One region of the Novosphingobium sp. MBES04 genome, then DNA from elsewhere that is predicted to be linked to it. Evidence: predicted binding sites of a transcription regulator. Region 1 holds the regulator's gene; each other region holds the start of a gene.
The links. The regulator LexA, encoded in region 1, represses DNA repair genes until DNA is damaged. The targets are predictions, from matches to a motif close to GTTCCNCNCTTGTTCT.
Positions count from the first base shown of each region.

Region 2: the regulator LexA is predicted to act here: its motif matches at 5,273-5,288, upstream of MBENS4_RS02685 (S24 family peptidase).
Region 3: the regulator LexA is predicted to act here: its motif matches at 4,774-4,789, upstream of MBENS4_RS20780 (ATP-dependent helicase).

Region 1 is NZ_DF850489.1:843,455-850,789, reverse strand. Features, by position in the region: gene MBENS4_RS17670 (molybdopterin molybdotransferase MoeA) at 1-860, shown strand, start outside; gene lexA (transcriptional repressor LexA) at 983-1,666, shown strand; gene MBENS4_RS17660 (ComEC/Rec2 family competence protein) at 1,694-3,925, opposite strand; gene gltX (glutamate--tRNA ligase) at 4,002-5,471, shown strand; gene MBENS4_RS17650 (citrate synthase) at 5,485-6,768, shown strand; gene MBENS4_RS27640 (sensor histidine kinase) at 6,755-7,335, opposite strand, start outside.
Region 2 is NZ_DF850488.1:585,976-593,310, forward strand. Features, by position in the region: gene MBENS4_RS02665 (DEAD/DEAH box helicase family protein) at 1-1,964, opposite strand, end outside; gene MBENS4_RS02670 (DNA phosphorothioation-associated protein 4) at 1,973-2,446, opposite strand; gene MBENS4_RS02675 (AAA family ATPase) at 2,443-4,464, opposite strand; gene MBENS4_RS02680 (hypothetical protein) at 4,467-4,649, opposite strand; gene MBENS4_RS02685 (S24 family peptidase) at 5,357-5,992, shown strand; gene MBENS4_RS02690 (HNH endonuclease) at 6,003-6,911, opposite strand; partial or broken gene mobF (MobF family relaxase) at 6,984-7,335, opposite strand, start outside.
Region 3 is NZ_DF850489.1:1,551,758-1,559,092, reverse strand. Features, by position in the region: gene MBENS4_RS27485 (M20/M25/M40 family metallo-hydrolase) at 1-789, opposite strand, end outside; gene MBENS4_RS27490 (peptidase dimerization domain-containing protein) at 1-7, opposite strand, end outside; gene MBENS4_RS20785 (carboxylesterase/lipase family protein) at 980-2,389, shown strand; gene MBENS4_RS20780 (ATP-dependent helicase) at 2,449-4,749, opposite strand; gene MBENS4_RS20775 (hypothetical protein) at 4,952-5,221, shown strand; gene rsmD (16S rRNA (guanine(966)-N(2))-methyltransferase RsmD) at 5,308-5,877, opposite strand; gene MBENS4_RS20765 (pseudouridine synthase) at 5,891-6,889, opposite strand; gene MBENS4_RS20760 (MFS transporter) at 7,045-7,335, shown strand, end outside.

The sequences.
Region 1 (7,335 bases):
CGCTCACCGGCTCAGGCCCCAGCCCGCAGGATCGCCACGTGCGCCGCCTCGGCTCGGACTTCGTGACCGGAAAGGAAGTCCTTCCCGCCGGAACCCGCATCGGCCCTGCGCAGATCGCGCTCGCCGTCTCGGCCGGGCACAGGCACCTGCCCGTCTTCCGCGCCCCCGAAGTCGCGATCATCGACAGCGGCGATGAGCTCTCCTCCGACCCGGAGAACTGCGCCACGCACCAGATTCCGGCGAGCAATGGCGCCATGCTGGAGGCAATGGTCGCCGGGCTCGCAGTCCAGACACGCCGCATCGGCCCGGTCGGAGATACGCTCGACGCGCTGCTCGGCGCCTTCGACGAGGCCGCCCATGCCGACGTCATCGTCACCAGCGGCGGCGCGTCCGTTGGCGACCACGACCTCATCCGCCCCGCGCTCGAAGCCTGGGGCGCGAAGCTCGACTTCTGGCGCATCGCGATCAAGCCCGGCAAGCCGCTCCTCGTCGCCACCCGCCCCCGCTCCCAGCGCCGCCAGATCATCATCGGGCTGCCCGGAAATCCGGTCTCCGCGCTCGTTACGGGGTACCACTTCCTGCTCCCGCTGCTGCGCCGTCTGATGGGCGCGATCGACCCCACGCCCATGGCCGTGACCACCCGGCTCGAGGGCGACCTTCCCGCAACAGGTGCGCGCCGCGAGTTCCTGCGCGGGACGTGGGACGGAGAATGCGTGCGGGCCGTGCGCGTTCAGGACAGCGGCGCCCTGGGGGCGTTGGCGGGGAGCAATGTCCTTATCGACCGTCCTGCGAACGGACCGGAAACACCGTCTGGCGCAAACGTGCGCATCTACATACTCCAGAATGGCGGTATCGCTTGACGTGGGAAATTCTGTTGCTTAATTGTTCTCAAAATGTTCACAAGTGGAACATCAAGAAGAACAGCTGATGCGCGGGAAGCCGAATTTCCGTGTGCGGCACGCGCAGGAAAGAGGCAGCGAACATGTTGACCCGCAAGCAGCACGAATTGCTCCGGTTCATCCAGACCCGGCTTGACGAAACCGGCATTTCGCCCAGCTTCGAAGAAATGAAGGACGCGCTGGACCTCAAGTCCAAGTCGGGCGTGCACCGACTGATCTCCGCGCTCGAGGAACGCGGCTTCATTCGCCGCCTGCCCAACCGCGCCCGCGCGCTCGAAGTGCTGCGCCGCGCCGACGAAGGTGGCCAGGCGGCCCCTGCTGCCGGATCGAATGTCATTCCTTTCACCAAGCCCGAGGCCGCGGCTCCCGCATCGGCGCCCGATGTGATCGAGATCCCCTTGCACGGACGCATCGCCGCGGGCGTCCCGATCGAAGCGCTGGAGGACCAGGCGATCCTGCCCGTTCCCGCCGCGCTTCTGGGCGCGGGTGAACACTATGCGCTGGAGGTCTCAGGCGATTCGATGATCGAAGCGGGCATTCTCGACGGCGACTTCGCCCTCGTGAAGCGCACCGAAATCGCCAACGATGGCGAAATCGTGGTCGCTCTCGTGCGCGGCGAGGAAGCGACGCTCAAGTACCTGCGCCGTGAAAACGGCATGATCCGTCTCGACCCGGCCAACGCGGCCTATGAACCGCAGATCTATGCGGCCGACGAGATCAAGGTGCAGGGCAAGCTCGCAGGCCTCCTGCGTCGCTACTTCCACTGAGCCAACCGGATCGCAGCGCCACGCGCGCTAACGATCCGGAGACGACGGTGATGGCATGGGCGGGATGAGGTCCTGCAGGGACATCTGTCCTTTCCGTCCACGCCACCATCCATGCCTGCCCTGCCCCTGCGCGACATTGCGCACCGCGCCGCGCGACAGATCAACGCTCAGGCCTCCTGTCTGGCTGAGCGTCCCCCGGTCAGCCTTGAACCAGCGCGGCCGGCATGCCCGCGGCAGCCAGCGATCCGAAATCACGATGTCAGCCCGGTCACAGGCGGCGGCCAGTTCTCTTTCGGGTACGATGTCCCGGCTCCTCGACAACAACACGGTCGCTGCACGCTCCCGCATCTGCAAGGTGATCGAACAGAAATCGGCGTTACAGCGCGCGCCCGGATGATCGGGGAGGTAGATCGCCTCCCCGCGCAGCCCCGCATTCTCCTGGAAATTGTCACGCACATAGTCACTGCGCGTGTCGCGCAGCAGCAGCAGCCTTGGCGCATCACGCCCGGCCGTCCGCTCCACAACGCCTACGTTGCGGCCATCCCCGGCGATCAGCAGATCAGGCGGTGCCTGATTATAGAGGACAAGAGAGCCCACGACGCAGGGGAGAGCGCCCAGTAGACGCGCCTTTCCGACCAAAAGGGCCAGCCAGAATCCTCCGGCAAGGAACAACGTGAAGGCCACCTCGCCCATGCCCGGCACCAGCGTCACCGCCCCCGGCTGCGCCGAGACCCAATGCGCCAGTCCCAGCACCGCATTGATGGTCCATCCCACGACGGCCCAGAGCGGCGCACCAAGGGACACGATATCGGCCGCCAGGGCCAGAACCACTCCGGGCATGATCACAAAGGTCGTCAACGGAATTGCGACGAGATTGGCCAAGGAGCCGTAGAGACCGGCCTTGTGAAAGTGGAACAACGCAATCGGCATCAGGGCGAGCTCGATCACCAGCCCGGTCAGCATGAGCATGCCGAACCAGCGCACGCCGCGCATCCAGGCAGGTTCCTCGCGCGGACCGAGGAAATTGCGCACGGGCGCAGAGGTCGACAAGGCCACGATGGCAAGGACAGCGGCAAAGCTCATCTGGAAGCTGGGTCCCACCACAGCTTCAGGCCATAGAAGCATGACGGCGAATGCCGCCACTGCCAGAATTCGCAAGGACAGTGCCTCGCGCCCCAGTGCCAGGGCACCAAGCACGAGCAGCGCCGCGATACACGAACGAACCGTCGGCACCTGCGCGCCGGTCAGCAGCGTATAGCCAATCCCCCCCAGCGCTGCGAGCCCGGAGGCCAATACCGGCAACCGTACTCGCAGTGCCAAGGCGGGCCACAAGGCGAGCGTGCGCACAGACAGGAAATAGATCAGACCAATTACGGCCGTCACGTGGAGCCCGCTTATGGCCAACAGATGCGCGAGGCCGGAATCGCGCATGGCCTGCGCATCGTCGGCCGTGATGCCGCCCCGATCTCCGGTCACGAGCGCCACCGCAATGCCATTCGCCCGCTCATCAACCTGCTCACGAACATGGCCAGCCAGTCCCCGGCGTATTCGGGCCAAAGACGCTTCCCCTCCTTCCGCTGGCTCCAGGACGGTGACGGGCTTCAGGATCGTTCCCGAACCGGCAAGTCCGGCAAACCAGGCCGTTCTTGCAAAATTATAACCACCCGGGAGCAGCGGCGCTGCCGGCGGCATGATCCGCGCCTCAAACTGGATGAGACTGCCCTCGCTGATCTGCGCCGGTCGAACAGATTCGCCCTCGGACAGCTCATCCGGCAGGTTGAGCCGGATCTTGAGAGCACGCCCGCTTGCCTGGTCGCGCGTGGCGACCACCAACCGGCGGCGCGATTGGGCCGATTGCGGCTCCACCGCGAGCACCCTCCCCGTGAATGCTCCATACAAAGGCCGCTCGATGGGAGGTGTTCCCACCATCATGGAGCGGCCCCAGATCAGGACGCAGCCCGCCGCCACCATCAGGGGCACCCAAAAAAAAGCTTGCGAGACAGTTTGAAACGCACCACATCGCCGCCAGCAAACTCGGGTCGCCAAGCTTGCTGCACAGCACAACGCAATGAGGCCTGCCCATTGGGACGGCTTCGGAAGCGCAAACCATGCCGCGATGCCGGTCCCGAAAGCCACGGAAAGCCACGGGACAGGATCACGACACGATTGCGAAAGAAATCCTTCGATTGCCGCCAAAGCACTCGACAAGTTGCGTTCGCTGTTCCATTGCCGACCCCGCAATGCAGCGTCTCCGGACATGATGTCCGGGCCCACAATTTTACCGGGTCGGGTGACCTCGATCGCCATGACCGGAATAGGACAGAAGGTGATTGGAATGGCAAGTGGAAGTGCAACGAGCGGATCGAGCGGCACCAAGGCCGTCGTTACGCGCTTTGCTCCCTCGCCGACCGGCTTTCTGCATATCGGCGGTGCCCGCACCGCGCTGTTCAACTGGCTCTTTGCCCGCCACCACGGTGGCAAGTATCTTCTGCGCATCGAGGACACCGACCGTGCCCGCTCGACCGATGCCGCGATCGAGGCCATCTTCGACGGTCTTTCCTGGCTGGGACTGAATGGTGATGAGGAACCCGTGTTCCAGTTCGCCCGTTCCGAGCGTCACGCCGAAGTCGCCGCGAAGCTGCTGGAGGCCGGACAGGCCTATCGCTGCTACCTGACCAGCGAACAGCTCGCGGAACGCCGGCAGAAAGCACAGGATGAGCGACGTCCTTTCCGCCTCGACAGCGAGTGGCGCGATGCCGACGCTTCGCAGTGGCCGGATGATCAACCCTACGTGGTGCGCGTCAAGGCGCCGCGCGAGGGCGAGACCACCATCGATGACCAGGTCCAGGGCCCGATCACGGTTCAGAACCGCGAACTCGACGACTTCATCATCCTGCGCTCGGACGGCACGCCGACCTACATGCTGGCCGTGGTTGTCGATGACCGCGACATGGGCGTTACCCACGTCATCCGCGGCGATGATCATATCAACAACGCGTTTCGCCAGCTGGTGATCCTGCGCGCGATGGACGAGATCGAGGGTGGCTGGGAAGACCCTGTCTACGCCCACATTCCGCTCATCCACGGCGCTGATGGCGCCAAGCTTTCCAAGCGCCACGGTGCGCTCGGCGTCGATGCCTACCGCGACGAGATGGGCCTCCTGCCCGACGCGGTCTTCAACTACCTGCTGCGCCTCGGATGGGGCCACGGCGATGAAGAAATCATCAGCCGTGAGCAGGCTGTCGAATGGTTCGACATCACCAATGTCAACAAGGGCGCCTCGCGGTTCGACCTCGCGAAGCTGCAAAATCTCAACGGTCACTACCTGCGCGAAGCGAGCGACGAATATCTCGCCGATCTCGTTCTGCTACGGCTTGTCGCTGCCGGATACCCGGACGCCGACAAGGCCCTGCTGGCACGCGCCATGGCCGAACTGAAGGTCCGCGCGAAGGACCTCAACGATCTTGCAGAAGGCGCTGTTTTCCTTTTTGCCAAACGTCCTCTCACTATGACCGAGAAGGCGCAGAAGCTCCTGACCGACGAGGCGCGTGAGCGTCTGGCCGCGATCCACGAGCGTCTGAGCGGGGAGCCCGAATGGACCCTTGAGGCTTTGGAAGCCAACCTGAAGGCAATGGCCGCAGAGCTCGAACTGGGCCTCGGCAAGCTCGCACAACCCCTGCGGGCGGCCCTGACGGGTCAGACAACGTCGCCAGGGATTTTTGACGTATTGGTACTTCTTGGCCGGGACGAAAGTCTCGCGCGCATCGCAGCGCAGGCCGGGGAGCATACCGAGACACAAGCATAAGGAGTAAGAACTGGTGGGTGATCAGGTTAAACTGAGCGCGGACGGCGCGGATTTGGAATACCCCGTCCTCAAGGGCAGCGTGGGCCCGGAAGTCATCGACATCCGCAAGCTCTACGGCCAGACCGGTAAGTTCACCTTCGACCCCGGCTTCACGTCGACGGCAAGCTGCGAATCCGCGCTGACCTACATCGACGGTGGCGAGGGCGTCCTGCTGCACCGCGGCTACCCGATCGGCCAGCTCGCCGAGAGCTCCTCGTTCATGGAAGTCAGCTACCTGCTGCTGAACGGCGAACTGCCGAGCCAGGACGAGCTCTCGAACTTCGAGTACACGATCAGCCGTCACACGATGATCCACGAGCAGCTGCGTCACTTCTACCAGGGCTTCCGCCGTGACGCGCACCCGATGGCCATCATGTGCGGTATCGTCGGCGCCCTGTCGGCTTTCTACCACGACTCGACCGACATCACCGACCCCGAACAGCGCAAGATCGCCAGCCATCGCCTGATCGCGAAGATGCCGACGATTGCGGCCGCTGCCTACAAGTACTCGGTCGGTCAGCCGATGCTCTACCCGGACAACAACCTGTCCTACACGGGCAACTTCCTGCGCATGACCTTCGGCGTTCCCGCCGAGGAATATGAAGTGATCCCCGCCGTTGAAAAGGCGATGGACCGCATCTTTATCCTGCACGCCGACCACGAGCAGAACGCCTCGACCTCGACCGTGCGTCTCGCCGGTTCGTCGGGCGCCAACCCGTTCGCGTGCATCGCGGCCGGCATCGCCTGCCTCTGGGGCCCGGCCCACGGCGGCGCAAACGAAGCGTGCCTCAACATGCTGCGCGAAATCGGCACTCCCGACCGTATTCCGCACTACATCGAGCGCGCCAAGGACAAGAACGATCCGTTCCGTCTCATGGGCTTCGGTCACCGCGTCTACAAGAACTACGACCCGCGTGCGACGGTCATGCAGTCGACCGTGCGCGAAGTCTTCGAAGCGCTCAACGTTCAGGACCCGCTCTTCGAGACCGCCATGCGCCTCGAGGAAATCGCCCTCAACGACCCGTACTTCATCGAGAAGAAGCTCTTCCCCAACGTAGACTTCTACTCGGGCGTCGTACTTTCGGCGATCGGCTTCCCGACCGACATGTTCACCGTGCTCTTCGCCCTTGCCCGCACCGTGGGCTGGGTTGCGCAGTGGAACGAAATGATCTCGGATCCCGGCCAGCGCATCGGCCGTCCGCGTCAGCTCTACACCGGCCCGACGCAGCGCGACTACGTGCCGCTCAGCCAGCGTTGAGCAGGCGGTCAGGATCTGACCATCTGAACGAAGAGGCCTCCGCGAAAGCGGGGGCCTTTTTCGTTGCTTTCATACTTTTTGTGGAAGAGCGCGCGGCTCCGGTCAGCCCAACTTCGTGCAGCAGCGCCGTCAGCGCGCGTCGGGATCTGCGGGCACGGTCAGAATGAAGCGCGCGCCGCGCCCCGGTTCGCTCTCGACCGTGAGATCGCCACCCATGGCCCGGGCGAGGCGGCGTGAGATGAACAAGCCAAGGCCCGACCCCCCCATCGCCCACGCGCCCCAGACGCTCGAACTTGTCGAACACGCGCGCCTGCTGCTCGGGCGAGATACCCGGCCCCTCGTCGGCCACGATGACCTGGGCGTTCGCCCCGTCGCCTTCCAGTCGTATCCAGATCTGCGAGCCTTCCGGGGAATAACGGATCGCATTGCCGATCAGGTTCAAAAGCACCTGCAGAACCCGCCGGAATTCCGCGATGGCAGGCAGTGTCTCGCCGGGTTCGGGCGCGATCAGGGCGATACTCTTTTCCCGCGCTCGTACATTGAGGATGCCCGCCGCCTGGCGCGAGA
Region 2 (7,335 bases), on a different contig from region 1:
TTGCCGGGTGACTTGCGCAGGATGCGCCCACGCCGCTGGATGAACTGCCGGGGGTCTCGGGAACTCGCAAGGATGTACGCGGTGCTGCATGCCGGTACATCGATGCCCTCGTCGAGGCACTTGATAGCGACCATTGCATCGATCAGGCCAAACTTGAAATTGGTGAGAATCGAGTCCCGCTCCCGACGCGGCTCTCTCGATGTGAAACGCGAGATGCGCCAGCCAAGCCGGTCGAGTTGCTGACTCACGACTTCGATCTGTCGCCCCTCGAGAATCTCGTCCTCTTCATCGGAGGGATCGGTCTCGACCGTGCCATCCCCGCAATAGAACAGCGTATGGTTCTGTGGCCGCTTACCCGCCAGCACGCTTTCAAGAGCAGGCAGCTTGTTCACCGCCGACGCTATGACGCGGGCCCTCCGCATCAAAAGGGCCGTCAGGCCTTGGCTTGGCTTGGAACCAGCCGACTTCTCCCGAGCGAAATGTCTGGCAATTTCATTGGAGAGATCGGCGAATTCGTTCGCTTCGTCGAGCGTGAGCTCCACGATGTGCGGGTGGTACTCATACGGCGTAAGAACCTCGTCCTCGATCGCCTGCCGTAATGTGTAGCTGAAGACTATGTCTCCATAGTATTCTGTGAGGCGCCGGTTACGCTCCTCATCGAGATAGTGGTGAGGAGTGGCCGAAAGGCCGATCCTATACTTTGCGTTTTGCGGCAGGAAACCGGCATAGCTTTCGGACGAATGGTGGTGACACTCGTCCCCGATCCATAGGAACCGGTTTTCCGGTATTCTTGAGATTGCGCTCTGGAACTCCGGAGATTTCATCGTCCGGTTCACGACCACGATCGCTGCAAAGTTGATCGCCGCCATTTCGACATCGTGGATGGTCTGGCGAAGATCGTCTTCCCATTCCGTCTTTGAGACGTAGCAGCGGATCGGCTCGATCCCAAAGATTTCCAGTATCTCGCACCATTGGTCGGCGAGGTTCTGGTAGGGCACGGCGATTACAACGGTCAGACCGGGAATGCTCTTGGCCAACTGTACTACGGCGTAGCAAGCGGTAATGGTCTTGCCTGCACCGGTGGCTAGATCGAAGACGCCTACGAACGCGCCTTTCTCGCGCCAGGCATTGAGTGCGTCCCTTTGGTGGGCGCGTATCTCGAACTTGTTGCCGCCGATCGTCTCGGGGAGCCTCGGTCCTCTTTCCTTGGGAGTTACGTCTAATTCGTCTTCCTGACTTTTGAGCCGTTTCAGAATGGCGAGTTCACGCGCAGGATCTGGTGGAGCATCCATTCGCTCGGCGACTTCGAGAAGGCGGTCTTCGAGCGCGGTGGGAACGTCGATGACCGCCGTACCGCGACTTTTGTTCTCCCAGAGGCGCTCGAATGCCGCCCGGTGTTCGGAGAAGTAGGGTTCGAGTTCGAGCTTCCAGGTGGGGAAGACGTCTATGGATTCGTAGTTGTGGGTCGGGAGCAGGGCCTGAGCGCTTTCGTTCGCTGACCCCGCGAAGACGAATGCATCGCCCGCCTCGTCGGTGATAATCCCGACCTTGTCGTGATACATTCCGTGTGGCCGGAGCGCCACGCGTATGTCCAGCCTTCCCTCGGCCACAAGCCACGCCAAGGTCTGGAAACGCTGTTCGAATACCTCCCCTTGCGCATCCTCGATCGCGGCGAGGAACTGCTCGCCGATCTCCTCAGAGATCCGCTTCTGGTCTTCGCCCCGCTTTATAGCGGCTATGTCGCGAGCATCGGTAAACGCCCCGACGATGAGGCGCATTCTTCCACCGTTCGCGGTGAAGGTGCTGAGCGCTTGGGCAGCGTATGTGATCGTTGAGCTCGAGAAAAAGCCCACGGCCCGGTCGTAGCGAACCGCGGCAGACAGCGCAGGGAAATAGAAATCCTCCAGGATGTTGTCCCGGTCGGATTTGTAGACCCCCTTGGCCTGGATGTTCCTTAGCGCCATCGAGCGCCTCAGAATGATATTGCAGCTAAATCCGGCTCCGCCTGCGCGGGCACGAGATAGCCTCTTTCCCGAAGCATGCTCATCAAGGCCCTGTCAGGATATTCCCCGCCTTCACGCAGAAGGTGGTCTTTGATGATGGCAAGACCCCCGTTAGCATATTCTTCGAAGATCTCGGCGCAGCGCCCCTCTTCCCCCTCGCGAAGGATGTCGGGATCCTCGGTCTCGGCAAGCGCGATCAGGTAGATGAGATTCTCTGCGTCACCGCGCTCGAACTGTTGATAGGAGACATCCTCGACACCCTGCGAGCGATCGAGCGGGAGACGCCGCTTCTCCGAAAATCCAAGAAGAGCTGCGAAGCAGAGCAACTCACGGATAGTCGGGAAGAGCCTCCTTTCGGAACCCGGAAGCGGTATGGCTGCCAGTTTCTGGACATACTCCTCGTAGATCTTGGACCGGTTGATGTTTGGTGCTCTGGCGGTCATCGAACGATCTCCTCGATCCGGGTGCCATCGGCCTCTTGATCGAACAGAGCAACGGCATAGTCTTTCCCGTTAAACTGACGGGTCTCGCCTTTCTTCCCTTCTCCGGAAGCACGGTTGGTCCGGACGAGGACGTATTCCTTCCCTACTCTTGCACGCAGCACGTCAATCACAGCGTTGTTGGCCTGCGAACCCGAGACCATCAGTACCACCTGACTGGCCATGCGTGGCACATGCTCGCCCGTCGTCTCGCGATAGCTGTCATCGAGCTGGCCGAAGGGAGAGTCCAGAACGAGGGGGGCGACCGTGCCACGCAGCAGTCGGTGATCCTGCGCGTTCTGACGAAGTCGGGCGTACTCGACCAGCGCAGCCGTGAATGCGAGACCGAGTAGCTGGTTTTCGCCACTGGATTTGGGGAGCTGCGTTCCCTCTTCATTGACGAGAGCCACTGCGTATTCGTCGGTCAGTCTCAGCTTAAAGCTCTTCCGGGTGGTAGCCTGAAGGACTTTGCTGATCTGCGAGCGAAGTATCTTTCGAGCATCCTCTTCTTCTTCGACGAGTTCAGCTTCGAGCCGCTCCTTGAGCCGTTCGCACAGTTCGTGACGTCGGACGAAAATTCTCGCATCCTCGTCGTTCTCGAGCAGCTTGTTGAGTTCGCGCTCCTTGTTCGCCTTGGACGCCTCGGAACTGCGGAGATTGTTTTCCAGGGCGCCGATCTGCCGGTTTATCCCATCGAGTTCGCCTCGCAGCTCATTCCGGCGCCGCTCGCGTTCGGCGATCTCATCGAAATCGATACCAGAGAGCTTGTCGGAGATCTCCCCAAGTTCTGCTTCGATGGCGCTGATCTCGTGTCGAGCTTCGGCTAGTCGCTTGTTAGCTGCGTCCAACCGGCCTGGCGCTTTTTCCCTTTCTCGCTTGAGTTCTTTAAGGGTGGAGCGAACGCTCGAAAGTCGACTGCGCAACGTCTTGTTCGCTGCCTTCTGTAGGAGACTCCGAACCTTCTCATATTCGGTGGAACCCTTTTTCAGCTCCGTCCCGCAGATGCATTCTTCCATCTCCAAAATGTCCTGAACGAACTCTTCGTTGTAGGGCGAAGGGATGCGGCCCTTCACATCCTGAGCCTCGAGATGATCGAATGTCTTTTCGGTAATGCGAGAGGAGACGAGGAAGCGGCCATTGTCGCCGAGCCACTTCAGCAACTCGTCCTGTGCGCTCGCTGCTCTGGTGATAGCACGCTTGAGCGAGTTGTTCGCCCGGTCGCGGCTGGCCTGGAGTTCTCGCGCAGCGGCCGAGTTACGCAATTTGGCTTCAATGTCGGCAATCTGCTGTTGCTTCTGTTCCGCTTGCCCTTTCAGACCGTCGAGTGCTTCCCTGCCGCTCTTGAGCTGGTCCGTAAGCCGGTCGATCTCATTCGAGAGGACTTCGATCTGGTCGGTCGCTTTGGCTTTAGGCATTTGCCGCCGATAGTACGCAGCCGTCTCTTCAAGGTCCTCGATCGCTGTCTCGATTAGATTGCATCCGAGAATATCCTGGACTGCCTTGCGGATTCCGCGCCGGTTCTCCTCGCCGAGGAAGACCTCTGCATGTTCACCGTCGAAAAGAAAGTGTCCCGCCATGGTCTTCGGTATGACCGTGTTGATGAAGCTATCGGGGTTGTCGATCGAAACGCTGTGGCCATCATCGATCCGCATGATTGAGAACTCACGACCGCCCATGGTGCCGTTGCCGTGGAAGCGACGGGCACGATAACGCTTGTCGTTGTGCTCGAAGAGGACTTCTACATAGCAGGAATCTCTCCCTACGGCCTTAGCGTCGTGGTTAACCAGGTCCTGCTTGCGTTCAAACTTGGCAGTGGTCGTGCCGTAGAAGCACCAAAGCATCGCGTTTAGAAGCGTGGTCTTTCCGACGCCGTTTTCCGCGTGAATCAGAGTAACGTTTTCATCCGGATCCATCGAGAATTCGATGGTATGCTCGCCATGGAAGCAGCGAAAATCCTTCAGAGTGATTTCATCGAGCCACATGATTAGTCTCCTCCCAACGGAGTGGCGCGATCGATAATGTCACGAAGGCGCCGGCGGCGCTCGCTGTCCTTATTCCGGTTTTCGAAGTAGAATTCGCGCTGCAGCTCTACGATTTCCGCGATCACGCGGTTCTCTAGTTCTTCGCTTCCATCCGATTGCGTCTCGGCCGCGTCGCCATCCTGCATTTCTCGTCATCCCCCAGAAGCGGTCTTAGCGCTACATGTGTCACCAATCTATCGATCTGGTAAATAGGGAAATACAGCCGCTCAACACTTGAAGGGCAAATACGATCGCGGTCCCGATCTCCTTCATGCTCAAAGTGCCGGTTGTCCTTCGTTCGCGTTTCAACGGAACGGCTCTGATCTCTTCGAACCGACTGGTCCGTGACATCCATCTGATCGCGTCGCAGTCATCGTCGAGCAGCTTACGAGCATCTGAGGCAGTGAGGTCGTGTCGAAGCTTGAGATTGATACGGAAGTACTGGACGTCTTTGATCGATCCAAAGCACTGAAAGTTCTAGAGAACGTGGTAGTTCTCGGCCTGATAGACAATGACAACTGCCAACCATCATAGCCCGAGGGTATGAGCGCAAGCGCCGCGTTAGCAAGTTGGCCGATCAGCCAAGTAGCGCTCCACCTTCTCTACCGTTCGGCGACGCGGCCTGCGGCCAGCTCGTAGGTCAAGCACGAAGCGCGGATCGCCAACCGCGCGACGACCAAACCGTGTCGCCGACATGTGCGATTCTTTCAGGTGTCGCTCAATGCGATCCAGCAATTTCATAGCCTTCCTCGACTCACTCAGCACTTGTGTTCTTGTTTTGTTCTTAGTAGGAAGGTTCCATCGAGTCTAGGAGATTTCCTTCTCTCCTGAGACCGTCAGAAGGAACGACACGATGGAACACGTCAGAGAGGAGCTCGATCGCCTGATCCAGCAGCGACGGCTCGGATATTCCTCGATCTCGCGGATGATCGGACGAAACTCGTCCTACATTCAGCAATTCATCAAGCGTGGCTCGCCGCGAAAGCTGGATGACGATGACCGGCGCACGCTTGCCAGCTTCTTCGGGGTCGACGAGCAAGTGCTTGGCGGACCGCCCGCCCCCATGCGTGACGGGTTGATTGAAATACCCGTGCTCAATGTCGATGCATCGGCGGGCTTTGGAGCGATTGCCGAAAGCGAGACCGCCCATACCCGCTTCGGTTTCGACGAACGCTGGCTTGCCCGGCTGACCCGGGCAAAGAGCGCCAGTCTCTCGATCATCCACGTCCTGGGCGATTCCATGGAGCCGACACTCAGCGATGGCGACGAGGTGCTGGTCGATGCGTCAGACCAGGGCTCGCGGCTACGCGACGGTATCTACGTCTTGCGCGCCGACGACGCGCTGGTGGTCAAGCGCGTGACGCTCAAGCCTGGTGGCCGCAAGATCACCATCAGCAGCGACAATTCGGCCTATCCCAGCTGGGATGATGTCGACCGGTCCGAGATCCAGGTGGTCGGCCGTGTCATCTGGTTCGGACGCGCGGTCTGATCCTACCAAATCAGAACCCCGCAAAACGCGCGCGATGCTTGGCAACGAAGTCCGGACGGGGGTGATCCCTCGGATCGACCGGAAGCCTGATCTTCTGTCCTGAAGGGGGGAAGAGCTTCAACAGGTCGGACGGCACCTTGTTGTGCGATACGAGCAGGCAAAGGTTATCGTCGAATGTGATGAGATGCCGGTCGAACAGCCAATGGGCCGTAGCCGAGAGCGCCACGCCGTTGGGTACGACGTCGGGTCCGCCATCGGCGACGGACCAGATATGGGCCGCCTGTGCCTCGGCTTTCCCGCCACCATTGATGATCCGCAATCCCGTGACGGCGCAGGTGCTGTCATAAGCGTCGAGCACCTGATTGCGGAAACTGGCGGCACGGATCTTCTTGTTCACCAAGATCTGCTCGATCCGGCGTTCGCCAAAATCATCGGCCAGCAGCGCGGCGGTTGCATCGTCGATGTACCGCTCGTCTAGCTCGAGCCTGATCCGGTTGTCCGGGTCGAGCGTCTCGCTCAGCCCCTGATTGACGATGGCGACAAAATCATCGCCATCGAGCGTGCGCACCGATTTGCCGCGCAGCGTCCTTCCGGCATCGCCAGGACGGGCCATCTCGCGCAGGAAGCGTTCGGCAAAGCGTCCGCCCTTATCGCGGTAGGACACCGCATCATCGAAGGGTAGATAGTCCCTGACGCGCGCATAGTAGTGGGTTGGATCAGCCTCATCGGGATCGATCCGCTCAACAAAAGCGGTCGCGATGTAGGCCATCCGACCGCCCGATACGCGGGTTTCGCGGTAAATGATCCAGTCGTTTTCAAGCTGGCGGGCTTGAGGAAGATATTGCGAGGGGAAATGATACCGCTCTGTGATGAGGTCGTCGTAGCGCGAATTGCCGCTGATCTCGAATACACCCTTCACCGGCAACGCTCCGCACTTCTCTCGAACAGGCATCGTGCCTGGTAACGCGAAAATCGTCCAGGCTGTCGGTTATCAAATGCCGATTTCGAAAGGCTTTACCCTTTCCTTGGTGAGTTCGGGTTTGTCACTTGCAGGCGAAGCGTTGCCAACATCCTTGTCTTGCGAAAGGCCCTTGGCAGCTGCCGCCTTGAGCCTTTGCGTTACTTCGAGGGCCGACGCTTTCTCGCCGCTGTTGGACTTGATGGCCCGGCCAAGTTTCTCGGCATTATCTGCAATCAGCGTAAGGCCGTCGCGAAGCCGGGTGACCGTGACCAGGAAGGTCTGCCGATTGGCGAGATTACGTTCGCGGCTGTCCATCACCGCGATCCCGCGATCGGAGGTCAGTCCCTGCGCCATATGCGCATTGAGGGCATAAGCGAGGTCC
Region 3 (7,335 bases), 710 kb from region 1:
AATGGATGTCACCGACCGGACCACGGCCCCAGCTTCGCCGCTTGCAATGAGTTCGAGTTCGACCACGCCCTTGGCACCCAGGTTGATCGAGACTTCGCCATCGGGCCCCTGCCAGCAGGCGGGAATGAAGATCCCGGCGCACTGCTTCAGCGCGGGAAGCACCTTGGGATGGGTGGCGAGCTGCTTGAAGTGGGGCGAGCCGATTTCCTCCTCCCCTTCTGCGACGAGAACAAGATTTACAGGCGGCCTGATCCCGGCCCGGCGCATCGCGTGCAGCCCGGCGAGCAGCGTCGCCTGTGGCCCCTTCTGGTTGATTGCCCCGCGTCCGACCAGCGCCTGGCCCCATCCGGGCTTGGCGATGATATGTCCCTCAAGCGGAGGTGAGGACCACTCGCCCGGGTCGAACTGCTTCACATCGTACATGAAGTAGAGCCCCAGCGTCGTTGCGGCGCCGTTGTCCATCACGCCGAAGATGCCGGGAAATCCATCGGTCGGCACGACTTCGACGCTCTCGAATCCGGCCTCGCGGGCAAGGCGCGCCATCATCTGCGCGCCGTCGGGCATGTTGCGGTTCTCGGCCGCGATCGAGGGCAGGGCGATCCATTCGCGCAGCCGGGCGATGTCCGCCTCGCGGCCCGCCTCAAGCTGGCGCAGGATTGCGCCTTGCGGCGTGTCGGCGGCAAGCGCGCGCGCGGGAAGGCCAAGCGCGCCGAACGCGGGCAGCAGCAGTGAGGTGCCCAGCAGGCGGCGGCGGTCGAGCGACGGCGTGGTCGCGGTCGTGGTGTTCATGGCGGTCCTCCCCTCCGGACATGTGCCGCGCAGGATGCGCAGATGGCGGCGGGCTTGCAAGCCGATCCATGGACAGCGCGCTTTTTTGCGCTTGCCTCCTGGCACGGGAACTCCACTCTGGCAGGTGCGATTGCAACGAACGGACGCGTCGACGTGCGTTCGAATGGAAGGGTTACTGATGAAAATTCCGATGGTTATGTCCGCTCTCGTGCTTGCGGGGCTGAGCGTTGCGGCCAGCGCGCAGGAGAGTGCTCCCACGGCCAAGGTCGAGACAGGTACTCTGGCCGGTGTGGCACAGGATGGGGTCCTGAGCTGGAAGGGCATTCCCTTCGCGGCCCCGCCGACGGGGAATCTGCGCTGGCGCGCGCCGCAGCCCGCCAAGGCCTGGTCGGGTGTGCGCCAGGCGACGAGTTATGCCTCGGACTGCATGCAGAAGCCCTTTGGCGGCGATGCCGCGCCGCTCGGCACGCCGCCTGCGGAGGACTGCCTTTACGCCAATGTCTGGCGCCCGGAGAAGGCCGAGGGCAAGCTGCCCGTCCTGGTGTGGATCTATGGCGGCGGCTTCATCAACGGCGGGGCTTCGCCAGCGACCTATTCGGGGGCGGAACTCGCGAAGAAGGGCGTGCTTGTCTTCAGCTTCAATTACCGCATCGGGCGCTTTGGTTTCTTCGCGCATCCCGCGCTGACCAAGGCCGATCCCGATAATGGCAAGCTCGTCAACTACGGCTACATGGACCAGGTCGCCGCGCTCGAATGGGTGAAGCGCAACATTGCGGCCTTCGGCGGTGACCCGGACAACGTGACGATTGCGGGCGAGAGTGCGGGCGGAAACTCGGTCGACAACCTGTTGACGCTTCCCGCGGCCAAGGGCCTGTTCGACAAGGCGGTGGTCATGTCGGGTGGCAACGGCAAGGGCTTCACCAAGTCGAGCATGGAGACCGCGCACGAGGCTGGTGTGGCCTTTGCGAAGAAGAAGGGGATCACCGGCACGGGCCCCGCCGCTCTGGAAAAGTTGCGCGCGCTTTCGGGTGAGGACGTGGTCGATGGCCTTAACCTCATGGCGCTTTTCGCGCCGCAGGAAGGCCCTGTCACCTACACGCTGCCCGTCATCGATGGCGTCACCGCCGCGCCCCAGCGTAGCAATTTCGAGAGCGGCGACTTCGCGCATGTCCCGGTGATGATCGGCGCGACGGCCGCCGACATCGGCGGGGTCGAGGGGCAGATGGTCGCGGGCGCGCGCAAGCTGGCCAAGGTCATCGGCGAGCAGGGTGTGCCGGTCTATGAATACCGCTTCTCTTACGTCGCGGATTCGGTGGCCGCACCGGGCGCCCAGCACGCGACCGACATCCCCTTCTTCTTCGATACGCAGAGGGCGAAGTATGGCGAGGAGACAAGTGTGCGCGACAACGCGATGGGTGATGCGATGAGCAGCTATCTGGTCAATTTCGCCAGGACCGGTGCGCCGTCCACCGGCTGGGGTCTGCCGGCCTGGAAGCCCTATGCCGAGGCAAACGGCCAGATCATGGACTTCGCAACCGATGGCAAGGTCCACTTCCGCGACGACCCCTGGCAGGCCGAGATCGACGCCGCGGACATGTGACGAACGGATAGAAAAAAGGGCCGGAAGGGAGATATCTTCCGGCCCTTTTTCAGTATGTTTCAGGCGGGTTTTACGAAGCTGTCGAGGACCCGCTTTGAGCCTGATTTCTCAAACTCGATCTCCAGCTTGTTGCCTTCCTGCGCCGCTACGGTGCCGTAGCCGAACTTCTCGTGGAAGACGCGCGCGCCCACTTCGATGTCGGTGCGGGGCTTGGAGGCGAAGCTGGCGGCGCTGCGGGTGGTTTCCTTGAGGCGCTTGGGTGCGGTGTCGAATTCGCGCTGGGCGGCGCGCTGCCAGCCGGGGCCACGCGTTACTGTTCGGGACGGCTGGGCGCGGGCGACATCGGCAAAGGGATCGGCGTGCTCGGACCACTGCGCGCGCCAGAGCGAGGCACCGCCCGAGAGCGTGGTCTCGCTCTCAACCTGGTCCTCGGGCAATTCGGCGATGAAGCGCGAGGGGATCGAACTGGTCCACTGGCCGTAGATGCGCCGGTTCGCCGCATGAAGGATGGTGCACTTGCGGCGCGCACGGGTGATCGCGACATAGGCGAGACGGCGCTCTTCCTCCAGACTGGCCAGCCCGCCTTCGTCGAGCGAGCGCTGCGAGGGGAACACGCCGTCCTCCCAGCCGGGCAGGAACACGTTGTCGAATTCCAGCCCCTTGGCCGCGTGCATGGTCATGATCGTGACCTTCTCCTCATCGTCGCGCGCGTCATTGTCCATGACAAGGCTGACGTGTTCGAGGAAGTCGCCAAGACTGTCGTACTCTTCCATCGCGCGGGCGAGCTCGACGAGGTTTTCAAGGCGTCCGCTGGCCTCGGGCGTGCGTTCGGCCTGGAGCGCGTCGGTGTAGCCACTCTCGTCGAGGGCGGTGCGGATGAGGTCGGCGGGGCCTTCCTCCCTGGCCATGTCGCGCCAGCGCGCGAAATCGCGCATCAGCGAGAGCAGCGTGTTGCGTGCGCGGGCGGGCAGTTCGTCGGTGTCGCAGATTTCAAGCGCGGCCTTGGCGAGCGGGATGCCTCGGCGACGCGCCAGCAGGTGCAGCTTCTCCAATGCCTTGGCCCCGAGCCCCCGCTTGGGCGTGTTGTAAATCCGCTCGAAGGCGAGGTCGTCGGCGGGCTGGGCAATGACGCGCAGATAGGCGAGGGCATCGCGGATCTCCGCACGCTCGTAGAAGCGAAAGCCGCCGACGATGCGGTATTTCATCCCGATCGAGATGAAGCGGTCCTCGAACTCGCGGGTCTGGTACTGCGCGCGCACGAGGATCGCGATCTGGTCGAGCGGGGCGCCTTCGCGTTCGAGGCGTTCGATCTCGTCGCCCACCCGGCGCGCTTCCTCCGGCGCGTCCCAGACGCCGACGACGTGGAGCTTGTCGCCGCCATGGCGCTCGGTCCAGAGCGTTTTGCCCAGGCGCTGCGTGTTCTCGTCGATGAGGCCCGAGGCGGCGGCCAGGATCTGCGGCGTGGAGCGGTAGTTCTGTTCGAGCCGGATCACCTTGGCGCCCGGAAAGTCCTTTTCAAAGCGCAGGATATTGGCGACTTCGGCGCCGCGCCAGGAATAGATCGACTGGTCGTCATCGCCCACCACGCAGATGTTGCGGCGGTGCTGGGCGATCAGGCGCAGCCACAGGTACTGGACCTGGTTGGTGTCCTGGTATTCGTCGACCATGACGTACTTGAAGCGCTGCTGGTAATGTTCGAGGACGTCGCGGTGCTCGCGCAGGATGTTGAGCATGTGGAGCAGGAGGTCGCCGAAATCGCAGGCGTTCACCGCCTTCAGGCGCTCCTGATACATATGATAGAAATGCTGGCCCTTGCCCTCGGCGTAGGCCTCGTTCTCGCGCGCGTCGAGGTCGCGCGGGTTGAGGCCACGGTTCTTCCAGCGGTCGATGCACCCGGCCAGTTGCTTGGCGGGCCAGCGCTTCTCGTCGACCCCCTCCGCCTGGATGAGCTGCTTGAGGAGGCGCAGCTGGTCGTCGGTGTCGATGATCGTGTAGTTTGATTCCAGGCCCACCAGTTCGGCGTGGCGGCGCAGCATCTTGGCCGCGATGGCGTGGAAGGTGCCGAGCCAGGGCATCCCTTCGACCGCGGGCCCAACCAGCTGGCCGACGCGCTCGCGCATCTCGCGCGCGGCCTTGTTGGTGAAGGTGACGCACAGGATTTCGCTCGGCCAGGCGAGGCGGCTCTGGACAAGGAAGGCAAGGCGGCGGGTGAGCGCCGAAGTCTTGCCCGTGCCTGCACCGGCCAGCATCAGCACCGGCCCCTCCGTCGTCAGGACGGCTTCGCGCTGGGGCTCGTTCAGTCCGGCGATGAGGGGATTGGACGCGTCGGCGCCTGCAGGATGGGCGGGCGCGGCGGGCAGGGGGGAATGGCTCTCGGTCACACGTGAACAACTAGGGAACGGATTAACCCGGTGCAAGGTCGCTTCGTCGCCGTCCCGGAACAATTCCCCCGGCCAATGCGTCGAAATGGAGTGATCGGCCCCGGGATGTACGGCGGTCCGCCAGCGCGGGAAGGCGGCTGCGGGCTGCGTGCAAGGGGCTTTAAGAAATGGGAGTAAGATTATGAAGAAAAGTCTTATTGCTTGCGCCGCTGCGGCGGCCGTACTGCCCCTTTGCGCTCAGGCGCAGAGCGCATCGGCATCTCCTGAGGTCGTCGAGAAGGACGCGCGCGGGGTGGCTGCGAAGGTTCGGGTCGAGGGCAAGGTCTACGACGTGTGCCGCGGTGAGGCCACTGACGGCTGTATCAATCCGCGCGAGGCCGGGCTCAACTTCGGCAATCGCCCGCTCGACCATTATCCCGAGGACACGGGGCAGGAGATGCCCGCATCCTGATTCCATCAGGACAGTTTCAGCAAAAAAGGGCGCCGGTTCTTCCGGCGCCCTTTTTCGTTTCAGGAAAGTGCTTTGCGGCTTTTTCCTCAGACCTTGCGCAAGATGTGGAGGCGGGCCTTGCCGACATCGCGGGTCGCCTCGACCTCGAAGCCGCGCACGGAAATGCTCTCGTCCCGGGCGGTCTCGATCGAGACCCAGGTCGCTTCATTGATCCAGCCCAGCCGCGCCAGCTTGTCGGCCGCGACCGCGCCCGCGCCGGTGTCGTAGGGCGGGTCGAGCAGGACGAGATCGAGAGCCTCTTTCGCCGTTCCCAGCGCGAGCGCGGAGACCGGGCGCACGTCGCTGCGGTCCTGCGCCTTGAGGTTGGCGATGTTGCGTCGGATCGCGCGGATCGCAGCGGCGTCCTGGTCGACGAAGAGGCAATGCGCCGCCCCGCGCGAGAGCGCTTCGAGGCCAAGTGCGCCCGAGCCCGCGAAAAGGTCGGCCACCTTGAGCCCCTCGAAGGTGCCAAGACGGCTCGCCAGCATCGAGAACAGCGTCTCGCGCGTGCGGTCGGCAGTGGGGCGGGTGGTGTCGCCCTCAGGAGTGGCGAGCTTGCGCCCGCGCCATTCGCCCGCGATGATGCGCAGGCCGGTCCGGGTGGCCGGTCCCTTCATGTCGTGTGCTCCCTCAGCCCTTGGCGCGGTCGATCTCGCGGCGGAACCGGTCGAGCACCTTCGCGTCGATCTCGACGGCGGCGCCCTTGGGCAGCTCGTCAAGCGCGAAGGGGCCATAGCCGATGCGGATCAGGCGGCTGACCTTGAGGCCGAAGTGTTCGAGCACGCGGCGCACTTCGCGGTTCTTGCCCTCGGTGAGCGTCATCTCGATCCAGCGGTTGCGGCCTGCGCCGCGCTCCATGTTGGCGTCGATCTTGCCGTAACGCACGCCGTCGATCTCGACGCCCTCGATGAGGCTTTCGAGCTGTTCCTGCGTGATGTCGCCGAAGGCGCGGGCGCGGTAGGTGCGCGGAACACCGGTCGAGGGCAGTTCCAGTGCGCGCTTGAACTCGCCATCGTTGGTGAGCAGCAGCAGGCCTTCGGTGTTGAAGTCGAGACGGCCCACCGGCATCACGCGGCCCGCATCCTTGGGTAGGGCGTTGCGCAGCGCGGCGTAGATGGTGGGGCGACCGGCCGGGTCGCGCTCGGCGGTGATGAGCCCGGCGGGCTTGTGGAAGGCGAACAGGCGCGTGGCGTCCGCTTCCTTGACCGGGTTGCCATCGACGGTGACGCCCGCGAGCGAGGTCAGCACGGTCGAGGGGGTCTCGACCAGCTCATCGTTCAGCTTCACGCGGCCTTCGGCGATCATGCGCTCGGCTTCACGGCGGCTCGCAACCCCGGCGCGGGCCAGCAGCTTGGCGATGCGATCGCCTTCGCGCGCGGGCATGTTCGGGTCCTTGGGAGTAGGGCCGGCAGGCTTGGGCTTGCCGAAGCTGCGCGGACGCGATCCGGCGCCGCCCTTGCGTTCGTTGAAGGGGCCATCGCGGCGGGGCTCGTCGGAGGAGCGGCCACCCGAACGGGGGCCACGCGAAGGGCCGCGAGCAGGGCCACGCCCTTCGGAGCGGCGCGAATCGGATCCGCGCGAATCGGATCCATAGGAGGAGCCGCCGGATTTGCGAGGTGGTTTGGACATCCGCCGCCCCATACCTGTTGATCGCGCCTTCATCCAGCCTTCCCTTCACGCGGCGCGTCGTTAAGTTGCGCGCATGATCATGACGAAAAGGATCGAGTGTGACCGCGCAGACGACTAACCAACGACGCGGCCTATGGAATTCGGTCCGGCCCTACATGGAAAAGGAGTCCGTCGCGGCTTTCATGCTGGGGGTGTCCTCGGGCTATCCCTTCGCGCTCCTGGCGGCGACGCTGACCACGCGCCTGGCGCAGGACGGGATCGAGAAATCGACGATCACGACCTTTGCGCTGGCCTTCTTCGTCTACAATCTGAAGCCGCTGTGGGCCTGGGTGATCGACGGGGTTTCGCTGCCCGTGATCGGACGCCTGGGCCAGCGGGTCTCCTGGATGCTGGTGGTGGGGCTGCTCGTCATGGCTGCCAACCTCAACCTGGCGCTGGTCGATCCG